Regions from separate parts of the Salinivibrio sp. IB868 genome, predicted to be linked through region 4. Evidence: predicted binding sites of a transcription regulator. Region 4 holds the regulator's gene; each other region holds the start of a gene.

Evidence for each region. Region 4 encodes CRP, which controls carbon source genes, mostly activating them, when cyclic AMP is high. Its sites were predicted from a motif close to TGTGANNNNNNTCACA; they were not measured.
Region 1: a site for CRP is predicted at 4,309-4,324, ahead of cdd (cytidine deaminase). Genes of this name have one in related genera too.
Region 2: a site for CRP is predicted at 2,229-2,244, ahead of BZG20_RS13150 (CidA/LrgA family protein). Genes of this name have one in related genera too.
Region 3: a site for CRP is predicted at 1,333-1,348, ahead of BZG20_RS01570 (NupC/NupG family nucleoside CNT transporter). Genes of this name have one in related genera too.

What each region holds. Positions count from the first base shown of each region.
Region 1 covers NZ_MUEW01000001.1:74,452-80,249, forward strand. The annotation lists gene BZG20_RS00325 (hypothetical protein) at 1-251, shown strand, start outside; gene BZG20_RS00330 (hypothetical protein) at 544-975, shown strand; gene BZG20_RS00335 (hypothetical protein) at 1,011-1,427, opposite strand; gene BZG20_RS00340 (thiopurine S-methyltransferase) at 1,617-2,237, shown strand; gene BZG20_RS00345 (DMT family transporter) at 2,362-3,261, opposite strand; gene cdd (cytidine deaminase) at 3,360-4,250, opposite strand; gene BZG20_RS00355 (ABC transporter substrate-binding protein) at 4,453-5,187, opposite strand; gene BZG20_RS00360 (hypothetical protein) at 5,279-5,782, opposite strand.
Region 2 covers NZ_MUEW01000012.1:58,597-64,394, forward strand. The annotation lists gene msrB (peptide-methionine (R)-S-oxide reductase MsrB) at 1-943, opposite strand, end outside; gene BZG20_RS13145 (LrgB family protein) at 1,064-1,771, opposite strand; gene BZG20_RS13150 (CidA/LrgA family protein) at 1,778-2,209, opposite strand; gene BZG20_RS13155 (helix-turn-helix transcriptional regulator) at 2,626-2,889, shown strand; gene BZG20_RS13160 (HipA domain-containing protein) at 2,902-4,149, shown strand; gene BZG20_RS13165 (LysR family transcriptional regulator) at 4,248-5,150, shown strand; gene BZG20_RS13170 (hypothetical protein) at 5,392-5,798, opposite strand, start outside.
Region 3 covers NZ_MUEW01000001.1:349,196-354,993, forward strand. The annotation lists gene BZG20_RS01570 (NupC/NupG family nucleoside CNT transporter) at 1-1,119, opposite strand, end outside; gene BZG20_RS01575 (divalent metal cation transporter) at 1,700-2,977, shown strand; gene BZG20_RS01580 (Bax inhibitor-1/YccA family protein) at 3,185-3,853, shown strand; gene BZG20_RS01585 (TusE/DsrC/DsvC family sulfur relay protein) at 4,080-4,409, shown strand; gene yccX (acylphosphatase) at 4,537-4,809, opposite strand; gene BZG20_RS01595 (methyl-accepting chemotaxis protein) at 4,891-5,798, shown strand, end outside.
Region 4 covers NZ_MUEW01000003.1:237,930-243,727, reverse strand. The annotation lists gene BZG20_RS04670 (ABC transporter ATP-binding protein) at 1-1,178, shown strand, start outside; gene BZG20_RS04665 (TIGR02444 family protein) at 1,187-1,663, shown strand; gene BZG20_RS04660 (hydrolase) at 1,647-2,663, shown strand; gene BZG20_RS04655 (YheU family protein) at 2,772-2,990, shown strand; gene BZG20_RS04650 (phosphoribulokinase) at 3,047-3,916, shown strand; gene crp (cAMP-activated global transcriptional regulator CRP) at 4,166-4,798, shown strand; gene BZG20_RS04640 (ABC transporter substrate-binding protein) at 4,929-5,795, shown strand.

The sequences.
Region 1 (5,798 bases), on a different contig from region 4:
CAGCAAAACCAGCCGCTAAGGCACCGGTGGCGAGCTCAGCCTCTTCATTGACGCCAAAGCAACAGCAAGTACTCGAGATTGTTCAAGCAAACCCTGACGGCATTAATCCAAAAGGGATTGGCCTTGCGGCTGGTCAAGAAGACACGAAAGCGGCTTCTTGGGCGACAGGCGCATTGAAAAAATTGACTGAAGAAGGCGCCGTTGAGCGTGTTCAAGTCGCCGCCAACAAGGTGATTTACAAAGCTTGTTGATCCCTTTGCGCATCCGCTTACGTGTTTGATGATGGTATTTGATACGTAAGCGGATGTTCACTCGACTCACCAATATTCTTGTCTGATTTTCTCCCCGCATTGTGATGCTAGGGTAAACAAACTTTTCTATTATCAACTATTTGTTTTTATTGTGTTAATAAAGTTTGTCTTTATTGCGCATTCCCTTAGCTAAAGCATGATCAAGCGCAAAATACTGTACGATCTTCCAGACATACGTTTAAAACTGCCTATAGTGGGAGTGTCTATTTCATTTTCTGTCTGGAGGTAAGCCATGGATGTGCTGTCAACCCAGCTGAAAGCGCCCACAGAAGTCGTTTTCGACTACACCCACTTTTTGTGTGAGAGTCAGCAACCAAACTGGACGTTTACCGATATTTTTCGCAGTTTATTACCCATCTTTACGACTGTGCTTGAACATCAAGCCAGTGATGGAGCGTCTCCGCTTTCTGCACAAGAGCAGCTATACCAGCAAGCCACTCGCGTGATGTCGGTGCGTAACACCGATACGGCCAATTTGGTGCAGCTGGCACGTCTTGCGCGTCAACAAGGCATTGAAGAGCTAACGATTTTAATGCCTTATGCCCTTGAATATCGACAAATGGAGGCGATTAGCCAGCAAACCGATGCGCAAATTGAGTACAGCAATGAGAACCGTGAATGGGTTCGTCTAACGCTACCCTCAGGTCTTAATCCTCAATCCTAACCAGCCATGATCCCAACTTATTGATACTGCGTGAATTAGTGACGCTGGATAAAGGCGGGATCGACGCGCGCGATCCCTTGTTTGTTTTGCTCACAGTAATTGAACGGCTTGTCTGTTGGGGTAAAGGCGATAATGGCACATGAGGTGTCAGCCGCTAACGCCGCATCAATAAGCGCTTCATCATCGTACCCTGCTTGGCGATGGACCACTCGTACTTGATTCGCATTAATGCCCCAGAGGCTAAGCTGTGCCGCATTTAAAGCGCGAGGTGGATTAATGATCGTGACCCACTTGGGCTGGCGTGCTTGCAGTGCAATCGCGCGTAAGGTCGCTTGCCAGTGTGCGTTTACCTGTGTGGCGGCGGTAAAAGCAGCATGATAGCAAGATGATGGCGTGACACGCGCGGGAGACTGAACCTTAGCTTGATTTGACACATTAGACGTCACGTACATAAAAAACCTGTATATATAATCAATACTGTATGTTTAAACAGTAATGTTTTGTGGCGTCACTCGCAAGTCACTTAGTGGCTAGTTTGTGATCAAGATCGATAATAGCGTCTAACGCGCCTGAGTCTCGACGTTAGTGAGTTTGGGGAAATAACTTGCTAAAATCACCGTTTTCATCACGTTGGAGAGAGCATGGAACAAGCGTTCTGGCATCAGCGCTGGGCTGAAAACCAAATAGGCTTTCATCGCGATACGGTACACCCGATGCTTATCCGCCACTGGTCATCACTGGCCCCACAAAGTGACGAAACGGTTTTGGTGCCCCTTTGCGGAAAGTCGATCGATCTCAACTGGCTTGCTGAAAAACATCAGCATGTGATTGGCGTCGAGCTTAGTGAGATCGCAGTGCGTGCGTTTTTCTCGGAAAACTTATATACCCCTCAGGTTTATCGCGCACCGTCAGGGCATATGCACTATTGTTTTGATGAACTGGAGCTGATCAATGGCGATTTCTTCACCGCGCGCCTGAGTCCTATGCCATTGATTTATGATCGCGCCGCCTTGGTGGCCATGCCGCCTGCTATGCGCGCGCAGTATGTCAGCCATATTCGAACCTTGCTGGCACCTGGAGGGCGTTTGCTGCTGATTACCTTATTTTATCCGCAAACGGATGACACGCCGCCATTTTCCATTGATGCGTCGGTGGTAGAAGAGGCGTTCCAAGGCTTAGACATCAGGTTGCTCGAGACACACACGGAACCCGACGGCGAGCGTGGTGAACAAGTGTGGTTAATCAAAGCAGCGGCGTCGTAGTGGCCGATGTGGGTGAGAATGTGTCAAGGGGCCATGACGGCCCCTTTTCTTTGACGTCGCACGCTCTTTGACGGCGTAAGCAGCCATCTTAGTGGGCAAGAAAGCGTAGAAACTGGCAAACCGACTACGCGAGCTTATTTTGTGCCTGCGTGTATTGGCGTGATTCCCAGTGAGTAATAAAAAAGACCGCTGCAATAATAATACCTGCCCCTAACCACAGTCGGCCGGGTGGAACCCAACTAAACACCAGCCAACCAAAGAGGACGTTAAGAGGGAGTTTAGCGTGATCAAAAGGCTGCACAAAAGAGGCATCGGAAACAGCATATGCCTTGGCAATGGCCCACTGTGCGAGGGCGGTCAGTATGCCGGCGCCAAATAACATCCACCAAGCAGTGGATGTCTGAGGGAGCGTCCAATCAGGCACGGCGAGTAGCAAATTAAAGGGCGTGATCAACAAAAGTAGATATACCACCATGGTGGTGGGCGGGTCATAAGCGGATAAACGTTTCACCATCAGCGAGTAGGTGGCCCAGAAAAACGCCGCACCAACAGGCAATAACGTTGCCCAAGTGAACGCATTTGACCAAGGCTCGAGGATAATCATGGCGCCGCAAAACCCAGCGAGCGTCGCAAGACCGCGCGCGATCCCCACTCGCTCTCGTAAAAACAGCCCAGAGCCTACCGTTGCGAATAGCGGTGAGGTCATTAATAGCGCAATCCCTTGCCAAATGGGCACTGGGTAGGCCAGCGCCCACAGCCACAGTTGAATGCCAATCACGGAGACAAACACCCGCAGACAATGCTGACCAAGGTGTTGGGTTTTGAGTGCTTGACGGATCCCGAGTTGCTTCAACCAGGGGATCATCGCAACCAAGGCGATGGCGTATTGAATGAAGGCAACCGTGGTAGAGGGTAAGCCCATTTTAAAACTAACGTACTGAGACAGGCTGTTAACGAGGGCAAAACACAGGCCTGCGGTCAGCATCCAGGCCGCACCTTGGAGTGGATTATGAATCTGTTTCATTGCCGTGACTATCCGAAAAAAGACGCACGGATAGTAGCGCAAATCCGACCTCAGGGCGACCTGAAATCCCCTGAGGGCCGGACAAATAAGGAGGGCGCTTAGCGGGTTGAATACACTAAGGGAATATCTGGGTCAATGGCATCCAGTGTTGCCTGGGTATCGGCAAGGTGACTGACTGTACTCGTTGCCATTTCGGCCAACGCAACAGAGCGAATGTCTGTCCAATGGTAGCCCGCCATATTGACCGCAATTAATGCAACCTGAAGAGGCGGAAGACTTGGGTTAAAAGCCGCGTTCTCGGCATACATGCCAGAGAAAAATTCGCCATCATTGGTTTCAACCGCTGCCCCGCTATAGTTACCTGAGTAGGGCGCGTGACTGCGGTTAGCGGCGTCAGCGGCGGCTTTTAGCAATGGGATATCGATATCATCCGTTGATAATTGATTGGACTCGTCAGTCAATAAACGAGAGTCAATCCCCAAATCGGCAGGACCAAACGGCTCGGGTAGATAGGTGTGCAAATCTTTCGGATCGGATTGTGGCAGCTGGATGATCAAGGACTCAGCGCCATTGAGCTCATTCATGAACTGCCGACAGTGACCACATGGGCTGTAATTGATCGTAATATCGGTGAGGCGTTTTGCCCCTTTTGTCCAAGCATGGCTGATAGCGCATTGCTCGGCATGCACTGTCTGCCCTAGCTGCACCCCGGTGAATTCAATGTTTGCGCCTAAATACAGGGTGCCACTTTCATCACGGACAATAGCACCAACATTAAACTGAGAAATGGGGGTAACCGCATAGGCCGCCGCCAAAGGCAATAAAGCAAGACGCAGTGCGGCGCCGTTAAGGCCACTGGCGGATTCCATCTGCGCCACCTGCTCTGGTGTGAAGGTAGCACCAAAGTTTGCGTCATTTATCCAATCAGAGACAACGCTTTGTAGGGCGTCGGGTAATTGTGTCAGTGCGTCAGTTAGTGCGGTTCGCATAGCATCTCTTCTTTATCGTTAACGGGAGGACAGTGTAGAGAAGCCTTTTCAATAATTGTGTGAGTAATGTCACGCATGTTTTGCAAGAGCGGATTTGTTGCTGAAAGTTAGAGTGACATCAATATTTTTATGCCTCTTAATGTGGCCATCATGACGACGTGCGTAGGCAGACACGTCCGCGAGCCGAAAGACGGTTGATGCATTATGGCTGCCAATCGACATAGGGGCGATGTACCTTACGATACTCACGCGTGAGATCGCCCTGGTCACGCAAGCGAGTAATCAGTCGTGTGAGATACGCATCGATTTCTCGGCCCGCTTCGCCTTTAGGAATGATGAAGACATCGTGGAAGTCAGCAAAGTGTGCGCGTTTGATCATGGTTAAACCTAGCTCTTTAAGTGCCATGTCAGCTTCCTCTTGCGCCCAAACGAAACCATCAATTCTCCCCGCGGCCAAGCGCAACAAAGATTGTTTAATACTGTGCGAGCGTTGCACCTTAAAAGGCATATAGTAGGGGACGGCTTCAATGGTATAGCGTGAGGGGGTTGCCCACAGCGCTTTGACCGAGAGCGGGAGCGCTTTATTGGTGTAAAGGACATGCGTGACCTGGCCAAATGACACCTCGCTAAAGTCGAAAGGCAAGGTGAACACTTCCCGCGTCGGACGCACCGCGGGTAAACCAAAGTCGGCTCGCCCTTGTGCGACACTGTTTATCGCGCGATGAATAGGGAAAACCTCGATAATAATCTTGGTGCTAGGGTCTTGCGCATCAAGGTAGCGGACGAAATCGACAAACGCGCCGCTACCGTCCAAATTGATCAAGCCAGGTAGTTCGCCAAGGTGTGCGACATAGGTTTGTTCAATGGTGGCTCGGGTAGGGGTGGAGAGGCTGAGCAGCGTGATAAACAACAGAAGCGGTAAATAGCGGCGTGGCATTATCTCTCTCTCAGATTTTAAAGCCGATGGACAAAGCAAAAACGACGACCTAACACGACACGCCCGTGGCGCACCACGGGCATCAAACACGCTAAGCTTGAGTCAATAATGCTGTCATGCCAATAATGACCGCCGCTGCCGTGACCAGGATCGTGAGTGGTTTAGCGATACTAAACGACGACTCTTCAATGGTCGTTGAGTGCGTTAAAGACGGTGGAGGCGTCTGTGATGCAGCGTTTGCTGCTCGTCCTGGACGCTTGGCAAGTGTTTGCTGCGGAAGCGACACACGAAAACCAAATTCACCGACTACCTCAAAGGGAAGGCACTTTTTGCCGTTGCGGTAGGATTTGGCCATTAATGATGTCACCACACTTTGATGCTGGGCAAATGAGCTGTCGGGCAAGGCCACTTGTTTGAATAAGGTGCGGCTAGAGAGTACCTCTCCGGCATAGTAGCAAAGCATCTCGAGTAAACGAGACTCTTCGTAAGAGAGAACCGTGATCGTGTCATCGGCCCAATATAACGTACGGCTTTCTGGTTCAAAATCAACCTCGGGAAAGCGGTAACAGCGCGTATCTACTTTTGTTGTCATCATTGCCCACACTCCAAAC
Region 2 (5,798 bases), on a different contig from region 4:
TGGTAACCACATACTGCTCATTGATGGGCTGTGTGAAGCTCGGCCAGCCGGTACCGGATTTGTACTTATGGGTGGAGGAAAACAGCGGCTCACCCGAAACAATATCTACATAAATCCCGGCTTGCTTGTTGTCCCAATACGGGTTGCGGAACGCGGGTTCGGTACCGTCTTCTTGCGTGACTTCGTACTCAATATCTGACAACATCGCGCGAATTTTTTCATCCGAGGGGCGCGAGTAGCGGGTGTTCGTTGCTGTCATCTCTTCCGCTTTTTGCGCATCAATCATTTCTCGCAAGGTGACCGGATTGTCTTTGCGATCGTCACCAAAAATCTCGTCCAGATACTGGTCACGCCCTGAGGCATAGCGGTAGTAGCTATAGCGAATGCTGTGGTTTTTGTAGTAATCCTGATGATAGCTTTCTGCTGGCCAGAATTTCTCGAACGGGATCAGCTCGGTTTTCAGCGGCTTTTTGAACACGCCTAACGCTTCAATTTCCGCCATAAAATCCGCGGCAATTTGCTTTTGGGTTTCAGAGCGATAAAAGATCGCGGGACGATATTGCGGGCCACGGTCAACGAACGAGCCTTGGTCATCGGTGGGGTCGATATGACGGAAAAACTGATCGAGCACCTGTTCGTAATCCACGACTTTTGGATCATAGGTGACATCAATCACCTCAATGTGGCCACTGGTGCCGGACGAAACCTCTTTATAGGTGGGATTTTCAAGCTCACCGCCTGAGTAGCCAGATACCACATCAATCACGCCGTCGAGTTTTTCAAGATCAGCTTCCGTACACCAAAAGCAGCCGCCGGCAAGGGTCGCCTTTTGGTAGCCTTGCGACGTGGTGGCAGTGTCTTTCACCGCCGCATAACTTGCTATCGATAGCAAACTGAACGCTGTGAACGCGATAACTCGCCACATTGATTTGTGCTGTTTCATGATCGCCTCGTTATTAGGGTTGGTGAGGATCAAGACCTGCGCATCAAGCAGAAACTTTCATCCACTCCCACTTTTCTGTTGTTACAGATAACGTAGCGCAGAAAAGCCTTTAGCGATCACCTACCAAAGCAGCTGACCCAATATAGGCGCAAGCAGCACAGTGACCATGCCCGCAATCATCATTACCACACTCGACACCACCCCTTCGGCATGGCCTATCTGATAGGCTTTAGCGGTGCCCGCTCCGTGTGCCGACGCCCCTAAACTTGCGCCGCGACCTAAGCGCGAGCGAATCGCAATCACGGTCAGAATACTTTCACCAATCGCCATGCCAATCACCCCAGTGAGAACCACAAACAGCGCAGTGAGATCGCTTTGCCCGCCAATTGCTTTGGTGGCTTCTACAGCAAAAGGGGTGGTGATTGAGCGCATCGCCAAACTGCGTTGCAGCAGTTCAGATAGCTCAAACACCCGCGCTAGCACCACGGTACTGGTAATGGCGACCAGCACAGACACTGTGACGCCTATCGATAGTGACAACCAATGGCGGCGGATGAGCGCGCGGTTATCATACACGGGGATCGCAAACGCTACAGTCGCCGGGCCCAGCAGCCACAGCAGCCAGTACGATTGCGCCATGTAGTCTTGATACGGGATGTTAAACCCAACCACCACCGCCACAATCAGCAAGGGCGCGAGCAACAATGGCATTACCAGAATGGAGGGGTGACGGCGATACAGCCATTTGCTCATGTAATAAAAGCCAAGGGTCATTAAAAAGCAGGTAACGCTTAATAACGAGGCGTGAAGCCAAGCAGGTAAAGACATCATGGCTTAGCACTCCGGTTTTAGATCAGGATGATGCGTGTGATGATGATTACTGCGGCGGCGCGCCATTTTAACCTCAAAACGATACACTTTATCGACCACCCAAGCGGTTGACGCAATCACCATCGCGGTACTTAAAATCAGTACAACCATGATCTTACCGCCTTCTTGCAGCAATAAATCTTGGTAGTTGACCACCGCCACCACCGCCGGCACAAAAAACAGCAACATCTCGGCTAACAGCCACGCTGCCCCGCGACGTAACCAATCGGCACGGACAACTTTCAACATTAATGCGCCTAACAACAGCAACATACCGGTGAGGTTGGCCGGTAGTGGAATAGCAAAGGTTGTGACCAACCAATCAGACAAAAACCAAATGCCTGCTAAGACAAAGACTTGCAGTAAGGTAAGTAAGGCGTTTTTAATCAATTGCATCGAAGGCGTGCCAAGAATCTGTGAGATGGCTCATAGTTTACGTCTTGGCAGAGAGTGAATAAAGTGACTTTTTTTTATTTAAACTATGCCAAAATGGCATGATTTGTTGAGCGATAAATCTGCGTTAGCGACGACCCAGTCCCGTGAGGAATCAGTTTTTCGTCATACATGCCTGGCAATAAAAGTGAAACTATGTTTTCATATAACTCCTTAAAAATAATTTATAGTTTCATTTTTATGGGCAGTCCGTCATGTTGTTTTTGACAAAATCGAGTCTTATCAGATTGTCTTTGATTTCTTTTTAATGTGAAACTATGATTTCATATACTGAGTTTTTATCTAGTTTTAATTTCATTATGGTGAAGTGTGATAAGGAATCGCCGCCCAAGCGCGGTGCCACCGTGTTCCCGCGGCAGATGAAAATATTGCATCAATTGGGTGAAAACATCTTATTGGCGATGAAACGTCGAGGGATCAGTCAAGATAGAATGCATCAGCGCACAGGGATCTCGAAACCAACGCTACGAAAAATCACAAAAGGCGATCCGACAGTGTCGTTAGGCCATTATGTTAATGTGCTCGCCGTACTAGGTTTGTTAGACGATCTAGGTAAAGTCGCGCTCGATGATGAACTTGGTAGGAAACTGCAAGATATCGAGTTGTTGAAAACGAGACGATAGGGCATCAAACGAATGGAAATCTTTGTCTACGCTGATTGGATTGAAACTGAGCCGCCCTTGTTTATTGGGACACTGAGAGCATCGCGAATCCGTGGTAAAGAACATTTCAGCTTTTGCTATGACAAGACCTGGCTTAAATCTAAGTATGCTTCTCAAATCGACCCTTGCCTTCATTTATATAGTGGCGAGCAGCACGCTGAAGATGACAAAAACTTCAAGATATTCTTGGATTCTTGCCCTGATCGATGGGGGCGCTTGCTGATGCAACGTCGAGAGGCTGTTATAGCCCGCATTGAGGGACGTAGAGCGAACACATTGTACGAAACCGACTATCTCCTCGGTGTTCATGACTCTTTTAGAATGGGCGCTTTAAGGTTTTGCACCGAGCATGGTGGCAATTTTCTTGACGACAATGACGATCTGGCGGCTCCAGCTATGACTTCACTCGCGGAGCTAGAATGTGCAGCGCAAGGCATCGAGGACAAACCCGACTTTGATAATCCTGACTACCTCAAATGGTTGAATATGCTTATCTCACCAGGGTCATCGTTGGGCGGAGCTAGGCCGAAAGCTTCTGTAAGAGATGTCGATGGTACTTTATGGCTGGCAAAGTTTCCAAGTCGGTATGACGATTATGATATTGGCCTGTGGGAATACTTGGTTTACCAAATGGCCTTGGACTCTGGGATCAATATGGCTGAATGTAAAGTGCAGGCCATTGGTTCAGACCACCATATTTTCCTGACTAAGCGATTTGATCGTACCGATGACGGCAGGAGACTGCAATTTACGTCAGCAATGACACAGCTTGAATATTTCGATGGCAATGATGATGGAGCGAGCTACTTAGAGTTAGCGGAGTTTCTTATCCAGAATGGTTCTAATACGCGGGCGGACTTGGCACAGCTTTGGAGACGTATGCTGTTTAATATCATGGTTGCCAATAGTGACGATCACCTACGTAATCATGGCTTTATTTTTGACACGACAGGTTGGCGACTGTCACCCGCCTACGACATCAATTCAACACAACATGCCCACGGTCTGCACTTAAATATTGACGACAAAGATAACGCTTTAGATATTGACCTAGCGTTTGAGGTGGCAGAGTACTTTCAACTCGATGTGAAAACAGCTGACAAGATTTATCATCAAGTCGCCCAAGCCGTGTCAAAGTGGGAGAGCTTGGCAAAAGAAGCGGGTATCAAACGCGGTGAGCGAGACTTAATGAGAGACTGCTTCATGCTACCGAAAGTGTAACCTAGTGACGCATGGTAACAAGTGCCAGTTCCTCTGCTTTTTTCGCCATCAACTATGCCAAAATGGCATGGTTAACGATTAGCTTTTAAGGGCCGTTTATGGATATTCGTGCGTTGCGCTATTTTATTGCCTTGGTGGAAAAGCAGAGCTTTACCGCGGCATCGGCGTCGTTGCATGTGACGCAACCGACAATCAGTAAAATGGTGCGTAACCTTGAGCAAGATGTGGGTCAGCCATTGTTGCACCGAGAGGGAAGGCGGTTTTGGTTAACCGATGCTGGTGAGGTGGTGTATCAGCGTGCGCAGAGCATTATTGCTGAGTTCGAGCAGCTAAATACTGAGCTCGACGATCTCAATCAACTGGCACGCGGCCAACTCAGGTTGGGGATGCCACCGATGATAGGGCCGCTGTATGCCAATGTATTGCGTGAGTACCGCCAACGATATCCGAATGTCGCGCTCAGTATTGTCGAATACGGTGGGCGGCGCACCGAACAAGCCCTGATCAATGGTGAGATTGATGTGGCAATCACCATGCTCACTGACACCCAGCCTGAGTGTTTGCAAAGCTTACCCTTACAAACTCACCCCATTTATGCGGTGCTGCCCAACCAAGCCGTGTGGCGCGCGGAAAAAAGCCTGACATGGCAGGCAGTCAAAGACGAGCCGTTTTATCTGTATAGCGCTGAATTTACCTTAAGCGATCGGATTATTGCCCGTTGTGAAGAGCATGGTTATCAGCCAACTATTGCCGCGCGTAGCAGTCAGTGGGATTTTTTAGCCGCCTTAGTGAAAAGTGGTGCAGGGGTGGCGTTCTTACCTGCGCCCTTATGCCAGCGCCTCAGCGCCAGCTTGGAAGACAGTGAGTTATTGCTGGTGAAACCGATAAGCCCAGCGATTGAATGGCAACTGGGGTTAGTCTGGCACGGCGAGCGTTATGTCTCACGCACCGCCGAGGCTTGGATGCAGTTGTGCCAGTCGACAGAGGTAATGGAGAAATGACGATTCCTTTCCCAAAATTGTTCCACCGAAAGACAGAGCTATCGCTCGAGTAGAGAGCTAAGTAAGCGAGTGGGTCGTCACAAGGATAGCGGCGCTAGGTTGTGTGATGGGACGTAAACCTAGGTATTGGTAAACTAAAAGGTGTAAAACGGGAAAACTCTAATTGCCAGTGACCCGCTTTTTGGGAGTGAAAGAAATAAAAAATCGACAAAATCTAATAATTGAGAATATGGTATTTTTGCTATTTTTCTTTCAGTTTTTTATATAAAATGTATTCTCTAGCATATAGAAAAAACTGAAAGCAAATAACTATTGAGAATAGAATATATGCATAATTTGTATACTCAGGTGAGAAATTGACAACTAGATCTTTTAAAGAAAAGTTCCATATGCCAATCGCAGCTATTACCATTGTCAAAATCAACACAAGAAATGAGTGAGGGCTTTTGTGCGAATATTCACCTGTAGTCACGTTATATAGTCGATTCACATTCTTACCAAGACCAACGGCTATAGTGATTGTGTTGCCATTATTAATGTTCATTGCAGAACCAGGTCGCTTAAAAATATAAAGCTTATCATGTAACAAGAATTTTTGAACTTGATAGGTGACTTGCCTTTTATTATTTTCAGAGCCTTCAGACTGTT
Region 3 (5,798 bases), on a different contig from region 4:
ATCTTTGCGGCGTTCGGGCACCATAGCACCAATCGAGCCAAGTTGAATGGCAATCGAGCCAATGTTGGCAAAGCCACACAAGGCAAAGGTGACAATCACCTGGCTTTGCACCGACAGGTTCGCTTTGATATCGGAAAAGGATAAGAAGGCGACAAACTCATTGAGTGCGATTTTCTGCCCTAATAGGTTGCCGACGGCAAACACTTCATGCACCGGCACCCCAGTAAGCAATGCCAAGGGTGAGAATAAATAGCCGAACAGGCTTTCTAGGCTTAAGCCTTCTAAATCAAGCAGCTCGCCAATGCTCCCGAGCCCGGCGTTTAGCATTGCAATCACACTGATAAAGGCCACCAGCATGGTACCCACGGCCACCGCGACTTTCATACCGTTCATCGCGCCGCTGGCCAAAGCATCAATCGCGTTCGCTTGGTCGCTATCGCTGATCTCCACCTGGTTTTGCTCAGCCGGTGTTTCCGTCTCAGGGACGATGATTTTGGCCATCAATAATCCACCGGGCGCGGCCATAAAGCTCGCGGCAATCAGGTATTTTAAATCCACGCCCATGGCGGCATATCCGCCAAGTACACTGCCGGCCACTGAGGCCATACCGCCGACCATTACGGCGAAGAGTTCAGAGCGGGTCATTTTGCTAAGAAAAGGGCGAACTACCAAAGGAGATTCGCCCTGAGAAAGAAAGATGTTGCTGGTTGCCACCAGAGACTCTGCGCGGCTGGTGCCGAGTAATCGCTGTATGCCGCCGCCGAGCAATTTAATAACCCATTGCATAATGCCGAGATGATAAAGGAGAGAAATCAGCGCACTGATAAAAATGATTAACGGCAGTACTTTAACAGCGAAAATAAACCCATCGTTCGCCAGTGGTCCAAACACAAACTCGATGCCTTCGTTGGCAAAGGAGAGCAGCTTCGCCGCGCCATTACTCATTGCCCCTAGCATGGCTTGACCAAAGGGAATATAGAGCACCAGGGCAGCAAACCCAGCTTGCAGGCCAACCGCGCCTAGCACTGTTCGCCAGTTGATGGCTTTTCGGTTGGTGGAAAATGCGCACGCGCACAGAAACAGAGCGACCAGACCTGCCGCACTATAGAGGAGTTGCATAAATAGATTACCTTGCCGTTGTGTTGCACTTGCGGTACGGATGAGTACGACACGCTGCCGGGGTGGCAAGAGGTTCCATCATGCGTTACATCGTACCGCGGGTTCGGTGAAGGTGGGCCCGACCTTGGACGCTTTTTCTTCAGCCGCGAATCGCGACACAGTCACTCTTTGGCTATCGCTGCGCAAAGAGCACATGTTGGGCGGGCATTCTATTGTGATTAAACTCTCATTTCCAGCAGAATTTGACGCTCGATCACACTTATTTAGAGATTGTCGAGGGTGGCAAACTGCCCTTTTGGCTTTGTCTTGTCTCTCAGACAATGGTCGGATGTTTATCCCCCTCTTTTTGTGTCACGTTGGCAGTGTCTATCATTCACACCCAGCATCACGCCTACGCTTAACAAATTTGGCAAGATTGGTTGACACGTTTGGCTCATATGATACTCATGGGTGGCTATTGACAAAACAATTGAAGGCAAAGTGATAAAAATACGCCTCAATGGAAAAAACAAAAGCAATAGCGCTAAAAAACATAAAACAAAGCAAACACAACAACGCAACCATAATAAAGGAAACACACATGCAAACCGTCTCTTCGCATCAGGCAGGATCTAGCTTGTCGGTGATGCAACGTCTACGCGCATTGGGGCCAGGTATAATGATGGCCGCGGCAGCTGTAGGCGGCTCTCACCTTGTTGCTTCAACCAAAGCCGGAGCCATTTATGGCTGGCAGCTTGCGGCATTGATCCTGCTCGTTAACTTGTTTAAATACCCCTTTTTTCGTGCAGGCGTACAATACACCGCAGGAACCGGTGAAACCTTGGTCGAGGGCTATGCACGTTTAGGCCGCCCTTACTTGTGGCTGTTTGTCGCTTTAAGTGCGGTCTCTGGGGTGATTAACACCGCAGCCTTAACCTTATTTAGCGCCAGCTTGCTCAGCTATTTTGTGCCGTTTGATCTCTCACTGACGGTGCTCTCAAGCATTATTGTGGTCACCTGCTTAGTCATCCTGATTGCAGGGCATTACAAAGCGTTAGATACCTTATCGAAAGTGATCATGGCGACGCTGACTTGCGCCACCTTGGTGGCGGTGACGGTTGCCGTGGGGAATCCTGTCGCGATTGAGCCCAACTTCAATGCGCCCTCGATTTGGTCTGTCGCCGCCATCGGCTTTATCGTGGTGACCATGGGGTGGATGCCTGCCCCGATTGAGATTTCTAGCATCACCTCGGTGTGGCTCAAGCGTAAAGCACAATCAGAGCCGATCAACGCCAAAGCGGCACTGTTTGATTTTAACGTTGGTTACATTGGCACCGCGCTGTTGGCGATTGTGTTCTTATCACTCGGTGCCTTGCTTCTGCATGGCAGCGGGGTTGAACTAAAGCAATCAGGTATTGGCTTTTCGCACCAGTTAGTGGGGCTGTATGCCGCCACCATTGGTGAATGGTCACGTTATTTGATTGCGGTGGTCGCCTTTTTCTGTATTTTCGGCAGCACTATTACTGTGATCGATGGCTATGCGCGCGTGGTGTCTGAATCGCAACGCTTGTTGCGTGAACAAACAGAAGCCGAAGCGCACCCGGCTATTGCACAAGGCTGGATGGTGCTTATCTCGGTGCTGGCGCTGGCGATTGTGGCATTTTGGACCGGCGCACTGCTGACCATGCTTGATTTTGCCATGGTCGCCGCATTTGTCACCACGCCCTTTTTTGCATTGCTCAACTATATTTTGGTGACCAAGCACCGCTTACCGCCTGAAGTGACCATGAGCAAAGCGATGCGCGCATTGGCGATCACCGGCTTGGTGTATTTGTTCGGCTTTTTGGCCGTATTCGTCTGGTGGAAGTGGTTGATGTAACAAAGTTTACCTTGTTCACGCTTAAAGGGCTGGGTTAACATCCTTTTACAACTTCAGCAACGGTGTTGGGCGTGGATAAGGTATTATTGACTTTATAAAAGCCAGTCGTGGTTTAGGTTAAGGACGTGGGCGGCTTGAAAAAGTGAACGACTGCCCACATAACTGTCGTATATAGAAATGGATTGTTAACCCAACCGGGAGAACGTTATGAACGATCGTATCGTTTCGCACAGCCAGTCACAGCAGAGTGCGTTATCTACAAACAAAGTGCTACGTAATACGTATGCACTGCTATCGATGACACTGATCACCAGTGCAATCGCGGCCTTTATCGCTATCGCTGTCGGCATCGGCCCAATGATGTCGCTAGGTATGACCCTAGGTGCGTTGGCGATCGTGTTCTTTGTGCTACCTCGCACCATGAACTCCTCTGCCGGTATTGTATGGACCTTTGTGTTCACCGGCCTTTTGGGTGCCTCGTTAGGCCCAACGCTAACCTACTACCTGAGCCTATCTAGCGGCCCAGGGATTGTGATGCAGGCGCTCGCCACCACAGGTATGGTATTCCTAGGCCTGTCGGCATATGCCATTACCTCTAAGAAAGACTTCTCTTTCATGGGTGGTTTCTTGGTCGCCGGTGTGATTGCCCTTCTGGTGGCAATGGTCGCGAACATCTTCTTACAGATCCCAGCGCTGAGCTTGGCAATCAGCACCATCGCGGTACTGATTTTCTCAGCCTTTATTCTGTATGACACCAGCAACATCATTAATGGCGGTGAGACTAACTACATCCGCGCCACGGTGTCGCTGTACTTGAACATCTTCAACATCTTCGTTCACATGCTAAGCATTCTTGGCTTTATGAACGACGACTAACCCCTGGATTTAGTCAATAACAAACACAAAGAGCCGGCACGCGCCGGCTTTTTTTATGGCTGCGTTTTTATGCCTGAAGGCGTGTGATTACATAGCGCACCCACTCAGTGCGGCGCGCCACATCCGCACGGTGAACGCCAGTTGCACTCGCCTTCCCTGCTCGCTATGCTTTGCAGCCTTAATCAAAGCGATAACGTCCGGTCAGATGACGAACAAAGGTAAGACTATGCTGGTGTATGAAGGTGAAACCATTGCGACGGATGCGCAAGGGTATTTAAAAAATGTGGACGATTGGCACGAAGCCTTGGTGCCGCTGCTTGCCGAACAAGAAAACATTGCGCTGACCGAGGCACATTGGGAAGTGATTCACTTTGTCCGCCACTTCTATCAAGAGTACAACACCTCACCGGCGGTGCGTTTGTTGGTTAAGTCGATGGAAAAAGAATACGGCCCAGAAAAAGGCAACAGCAAGTACTTGTTCAAGCTATTCCCGAAAGGCCCAGCCAAACAGGCCACCAAGCTGGCAGGCTTACCCAAGCCCGCTAAATGCCTCTAGTCACCGAGGCAGACAAGTACCGAAGCTGACAAGTCCCGAGGCCGACAGATCATGCGCCGCCACACCCTCGCGGCGCATATAACGATTGGCACTAGGTTCTATGTTATTGAGACCTGTTATTAAGGCCCTATAAAATGGCGAACCCATCAACGGCACGCCATTCCGCCTCTTCTTTATCAACTTGGTCGACGCCCGCCGTCGGTGGCCCTTTATCTAGCCACGCCATTAACGAGTCCACTGACTCCTCGCCTCCACAAGCCAATACCTCAACGCGACCATCCGGCAGGTTCTTCGCGTATCCGGTTAATGAGAGCTTTAACGCCTCATGGGCGGTGTGATAACGAAAGCCAACTCCCTGAACGTGACCTGTGACATAGGCTTTGACACATTTTTGAGACATCTGTCACCTCTGCTATATTCCCATTGCAAAACGACACCTGTATAACGCTACATGAGACAAGTCGTTTGACAGGATGGCGTCATGAAAGAAGTTGCGTTTCGATGGATTGATAAATACTTTATCCACCTTCGGCTACAAGAAAAATTTTACCTTATCTTTTTCCTCCCCTTGCTCGCAATGGTTGTGATTGCGCTTACCTTGGATGCCGCCTCAGATACCCGCGTGGCACACAAGATGGAAGCGGAAGGTCAAGCCATTCAAGCCATGGTTGAAAAATACGACCTCCCGAGAGGCGAGGTGCAAACTCTGCTCAATAATCAGCAAACCGGTTTTACCTTTAATGGTAATGAGCTTGTCTACCAAGTCGACGGCTCGCTGTTTAGCCATATGAGCGCCACTGATTGGAGCCTGCTACTCGGCATGGTGCTGGTGATTGCGGTGCTTGTTTACTACATCATGACCTTTATTGGCGGTGCGATGTACACCATGAACCAAGCTTTATTAAAGCTAGCAGATGGTGAACTGAGTTACCGAATGAACTTTATTCCTGTTCGTGATGAGTTCAGCCAAATTGCCGTTACTATCGATAAAGTGCTCGAGCGCGAGCAAAGCCTGGTGAAAGCCATTCAGCAAAGCGCGGAGATGATGGATGGTCTGTCCTCCAGTCTGCAGCAGCGTAGCGATGAAAGTGAAGCCTTGGGTGAGAGTCAACGCCAGTATCTTGATTCACTGGCCAGTGCCACCGAGGAAATGGCAGGCTCGATTCGCGAAGTGGCCAGCCATGCCACGGACACCTCGACCCAAACACAAGAGGCCACCGAAGCGGCGAACCAGGGGCGTCAGCAAGTTCAACAAACCATGAACGCGATTAACGGCCTTGCCAGCGAAATTGCCCAAGCGGCGGATAAAGTCAGCGAGCTGAGCAAAAACGCTGAGCAAATTGGCAGCGTGGTAACCACCATCAATGGCATCAGTGAACAAACCAACTT
Region 4 (5,798 bases):
AGCAACAAAAGCAAATTGCCCACATGCAATCGTACATTGACCGCTTTCGCTACAAAGCGACCAAAGCCCGCCAAGCGCAAAGCCGGATTAAAGCGCTCGAGCGCATGGAGAAAGTATTGCCCGCGCAATACGATAATCCGTTTAGTTTTACCTTCTTCACACCGGATGCCTTACCCACTCCCATTTTAATGATGGACAAGGTGGCGGCCGGTTATGATAAGACGCCCATTATTGAAAACATTCGCCTTAACCTGGTGCCGGGGGCGCGCATTGGCTTACTGGGGCGCAATGGTGCGGGTAAGTCGACCCTGATAAAACTCCTCGCGGGCAGCTTACCCGCCATGGCGGGCGAATTAACCTATTCACAAGGGGTGAAAATTGGCTATTTTGCCCAACACCAACTCGATACGTTACGCATCGACGATACACCACTTCAGCACTTAAACCGGTTGGCTCCCACCACCGCTGAGCAAACCTTGCGTGATTTTCTCGGCCGGTTTGGCTTTCAAGGCGACAAGGCGCTCGAGCCTATCGGCCCCTTCTCTGGCGGAGAAAAAGCCCGCCTTGTGCTCGCCTTACTGGTCTGGCAAAAGCCGAACTTATTGTTACTTGATGAGCCAACCAACCATCTGGACTTGGATATGCGCCAAGCGCTGACACTCGCTTTACAGTCCTACGAGGGCGCGATGGTGATTGTCAGTCACGATCGCTTTTTGCTGCGCGCCACCACCGATGATTTGTACTTGGTCGACAATGGCGCAGTGCTACCCTTTGATGGAGACTTGAACGATTATCATCGCTGGCTGACCGATCAACAGCGCGCCGATCGCGCCGAGACCAAAAAACAAGCGGCCGCGGAGAAAACAGCGCCGCAACAAACACAGATGGATCGCAAAGCGCAAAAACGCCGCGATGCCGAGTTACGCAAGCAAACCGCGCCTTTGCGGAAAAAAATTGACAATCTCGACACACAGATAGAGCAACTCTCTGCCATTATCACTGACGCAGAAAATCAGTTGGCGGACCCTGACATTTATCACACTGATAATAAGGCGCAACTCACGGCGCAATTGCAACGTCAAGCGGATGCCAAATCGACGCTCGAAGAGGTGGAACAAGAATGGATGGAGCGACAAGAAGAGCTGGAAGCCCTGGAGGCGACATTCAATCAAAACTAACCCCTGGGATGGCGAACCCCGCCGACCTATGGCAGTTTTGTTTACATCATTATGGCAAGCCAGAGGTGAAGCAAGCTTGCCTCAGGCTCCAAGACGAGCATCAAGGCAACGTCAACCTTGCCTTATTACTCGCCTGGATTGAACAGCACGGCTATGGTCTTGCGCCCGAGAGCCTCACACAACTGAAGTACGCATTGAGCCGCTCTGAGCACTTACTGATTGCTTACCGTCATTTACGGCGTGACATCAAGCCGCGTGTCGGGAGTGGGCAATATAAAAAAATGCTTAACTTCGAGCTCAGCTTAGAAAAATTCCAACAGCAAGATTTAGTCGATGCCCTGAATCGTCAAACCTGGCTCACGGACAGCGCCTCTCCTCTCGCCTACTATTGCCGTCAGTTGTCACCATCAGCACGCAACCTATACACATCACTGAAGGTGACACCCGCCGAGGAACAGGGAAGCAACCATGATGACACCGTTTAAACCCATTCCCAGCGCGCGGAATGCGCACCTGCAAACCTTGTTGCCTCGCTTTCTGCGTCGTGCCCCGCTTTTCACCCCTCGCTGGCAGCAATTTGACCTGCCCGATGGCGATTTTGTTGATCTGGCGTGGACGCATCAGCCGCAACCTGGACAGCCGATTGTTGTTTTATTCCATGGCTTAGCAGGCAGTTTTGACAGCCCGTATGCCAACGGCTTGCTCGCGGCCTTCCAACGCCAAGGTTGGTGCGGCGTGGTGATGCACTTTCGCAGCTGCAGTGGCCGCCTCAATCGTGCCGCGCGGACCTATCACTCGGGAGAAACCCAGGACGCACGCGCCTTCTTAACCCATTTGCGTCAAACCTATCCAGAGAGTCAAATTGGCGCAGTCGGGGTCTCTTTGGGGGGAAATATGCTGGTGCGCTACCTGGCGGACTATCACGATGATCCCATCGTGGCCTGTGGCTGCGCCGTGTCGCCGCCACTTGACCTTGCCGCCTGCTCGATGCGTATCCAGCAAGGCTTTTCCCGTATTTATCAAGCCTATTTATTGCGCTCGATGCGACAAATCCTAGCGGAAAAGCTCACACGGCATCAGCAAGTAGGCCGATGGCACGCGGGGGAGCGCCCGGCGATAAACACTCTGTTCGAGTTCGACCAAACCGTCACCGCTCCGCTTCATGGCTTTGACGATGCCCTCCACTATTATCGCGCCTGCAGTGGTTTATCGGTGCTCGACACCATCAAGGCCCCACTGGCGATTATTCATGCCAAAGACGATCCTTTTATGACCGACGCGGTGATCCCTACGTCCCCGTTACCCGCAAACATTGATTACCAACTCACTGAACATGGCGGCCATGTTGGCTTTGTCGCCGGTAGTTGGCGACAGCCACAGTTTTGGCTTGAGCACGCCGTCCCCCACTGGCTTGCCACTTATCTACCCGTACCATCACCTCATTCGGATCGTGTGAGTGACACGCGCACGATCAAGAAAGCGTAGAGAACCACTGCATTACGCGGAATGATCGGGTAAAATGCGAGCCAATTCACAACATTCACATCAGGCACCCTAGCATGCCATCCTGAGATCGATAAAAGGTGATGTAGTATGATGGTTCCATGGCAATCGATTCCCGACGAGACACTCACAGGTTTAATTGAGCATTTTGTGTTACGGGAAGGAACCGATTATGGTGAGCAAGAAGTCAGCTTTGCACAAAAAGTGGAGGACGTTCGCCAACAACTGCAATCCGGAGAAGCCGTGATTGTGTATTCTGAGTTGCACGAGACAGTGGATATTCGTCGTAAAGCAGCACTCAGATCCTAGCATCGCAGTACTCGCCGTATCGCGATACAAATTCAGACTGAATGACAGGGCGCGTCATGTCGGCTAAACATCCAATTATTGCGGTCACCGGCTCGTCAGGGGCCGGCACCACCACCACCTCGGAAGCCTTCCGAAAGATGTTCCAAATGATGAACATCAAAGCGGCCTGGCTAGAAGGGGACAGCTTTCATCGCTTTACCCGTCCCGAAATGGACGTCGAGATCCGTAAAGCGCGTGAGCAAGGTAAACATATCAGCTATTTTGGCCCCACCGCCAACGACTTCCCTCGGCTGGAACAGTTTTTTCGTGAGTATGGTGACCAAGGCACCGGGAAGTACCGCCGCTACTTACATACCTTTGATGAAGCGGTGCCCTATAACCAAATGCCTGGTACCTTCACGCCATGGCAAGACTTGGCCGACAATACCAATGTATTGTTTTACGAAGGGTTGCACGGCGGCGTGGTCGACGGTGACGTCAACGTTGCGCAGCACGTCGATCTCTTGATTGGTATGGTCCCCATCGTCAACTTAGAGTGGATTCAAAAATTTGTCCGTGATACGCGCGATAGAGGCCATTCTCGTGAAGCGGTGACCGACTCGATTGTGCGCTCAATGGATGATTATCTGCACTATATCACCCCGCAGTTTTCTCGTACCCATATCAACTTTCAGCGCGTTCCCACGGTAGATACCTCAAACCCATTAAATGCCAAAGGGATTCCGTCTTTGGATGAAAGCTTTGTGGTGATCCGCTTTCGTGGCATGAAAAACGTCGACTTCCCTTATCTGTTGCAAATGATCACCGGGTCGTTTATGTCGCGCCATAACACCTTAGTGGTGCCGGGAGGAAAAATGGGCTTTGCAATGGAATTGATCATACGTCCATTGATCCAGCAATTGATAGAAAAAGGCAAGATTGGCTGAGGCGTAGCGCATTCATGATGTATTACTTCTCAAGCCGTGATCTTAGCCACGTTTTTGCCAGTTTTTTAGGCGGTTGGCCTAGATCAAAATCAAGAAATCACCAACAAAAAAAGATACACTCTTGTTAACATACAGTGAGCTTGTAGCCCGCGTTCAGACTTCGTATTCTGTGCAATGATCTGATGGGTTACCCCTCAGACAAAGATAGGACGTTGTTGCCGGGCAACACATGCAGAGGAAATAAGTTATATGGTTCCAGGAAAACCTCAAACAGACCCTACACTCGAGTGGTTCCTTTCACATTGTCATATTCATAAGTATCCGTCGAAAAGCACGCTTATCCATGCTGGTGAAAAGGCGGAGACCTTGTATTACATCGTGAAAGGGTCTGTGGCCGTACTGATCAAAGATGAAGAAGGCAAGGAAATGATCCTGTCTTACCTTAACCAAGGTGACTTCATCGGTGAGCTCGGGCTTTTCGAAGAAGACCAAGAGCGCACTGCTTGGGTACGCGCCAAATCACCGTGTGAAGTGGCAGAAATTTCATTCAAAAAGTTCCGCCAGCTTATCCAAGTGAATCCTGATATCTTGATGCGCTTGTCCTCACAAATGGCGCGCCGCTTGCAGGTAACGAGCCAAAAGGTGGGGGATCTTGCCTTCCTGGACGTCACAGGGCGCATTGCGCAAACCCTATTGAACTTGGCGAAGCAGCCTGATGCCATGACGCATCCTGATGGTATGCAGATTAAGATCACCCGTCAGGAAATTGGCCAAATCGTTGGCTGCTCACGCGAAACAGTGGGACGTATCCTTAAAATGCTGGAAGAGCAAAACCTCATTTCCGCACACGGTAAAACCATCGTGGTATACGGCACACGCTAATCGCGCCGCTCTCTGTATCACCAACCGACGCCCTGGCGTCGGTTTTTTTATCTCCATTATCTGGCAAGCACGCGGATTGCTTCTACACTCAAAACGACATGGTTAACATAAAATTAACAAGGTGTCGTTTATGAAAAAACTCATGATTACCCTCACCGCCTTCGCGCTCTCTGTGTTTTCAGTCCATGCTGCGTCCAATACGACGATTGTCCACCCCGAGCCACGCGCCGGCTCGGCGCTTGATCTCTATGCCATTGAGCTCATCGAGTTTCTTGCCGAAAAGTCGGGAGAATCTGTTACCTTACAAGCCTTTGACGGCCAAATTGGCTCTCAATCTCGTAAGGTGGAAATGCTCAAGCAAGGCAAGCTCACCGTCGACTGGCTTGGTGCCGACCGTACACTGGAAGCTGAATTGATCCCCGTTCGCTATCCCGTGTTTCGTGGCTTACTCGGCCACCGCCTGTTTATTACCAACCAAGCCACCGAGCCCCAACTTGCTCAGATAAGTAGCGCGAGTGACTTGCAGTCTCTTACTATGATTCAGGGACAAGGTTGGGCCGACGTCAAGGTGCTTAACTCAGCGGGATTTCGCGTACGTGAAATATCGAGCTTTGAAAACATTTTCAAAGTGGTTGATACGGGCCGGGCCGATCTCTTCCCTCGTGCCTTGATTGAGCCTTTTAGTGAATTAGCCGAGCGGCCGCAATACGGTAACCTGTTAGTTGACCCACACCTGATGCTGATCTATCGCTTCCCAATGTTCCTGTTTGTGTCTCCGCAACATGCTGACGTCGCCGAGATGTTAAATGGCGCTTTTGAAGCGGCGTATCAAGACGGATCATTTATCGAGTTTTTCAATAATGCGCCTTTAGTTAAGGAAACCTTTGAAAAGGCGAACATTGGTGAGCGTACTGTCATCCGAGTCGACAACCCGCATTTAAGCAACGAAACACAAGCGATTCCAGACACGTTTTGGCTCGACATCGAGGCTCAATAGACG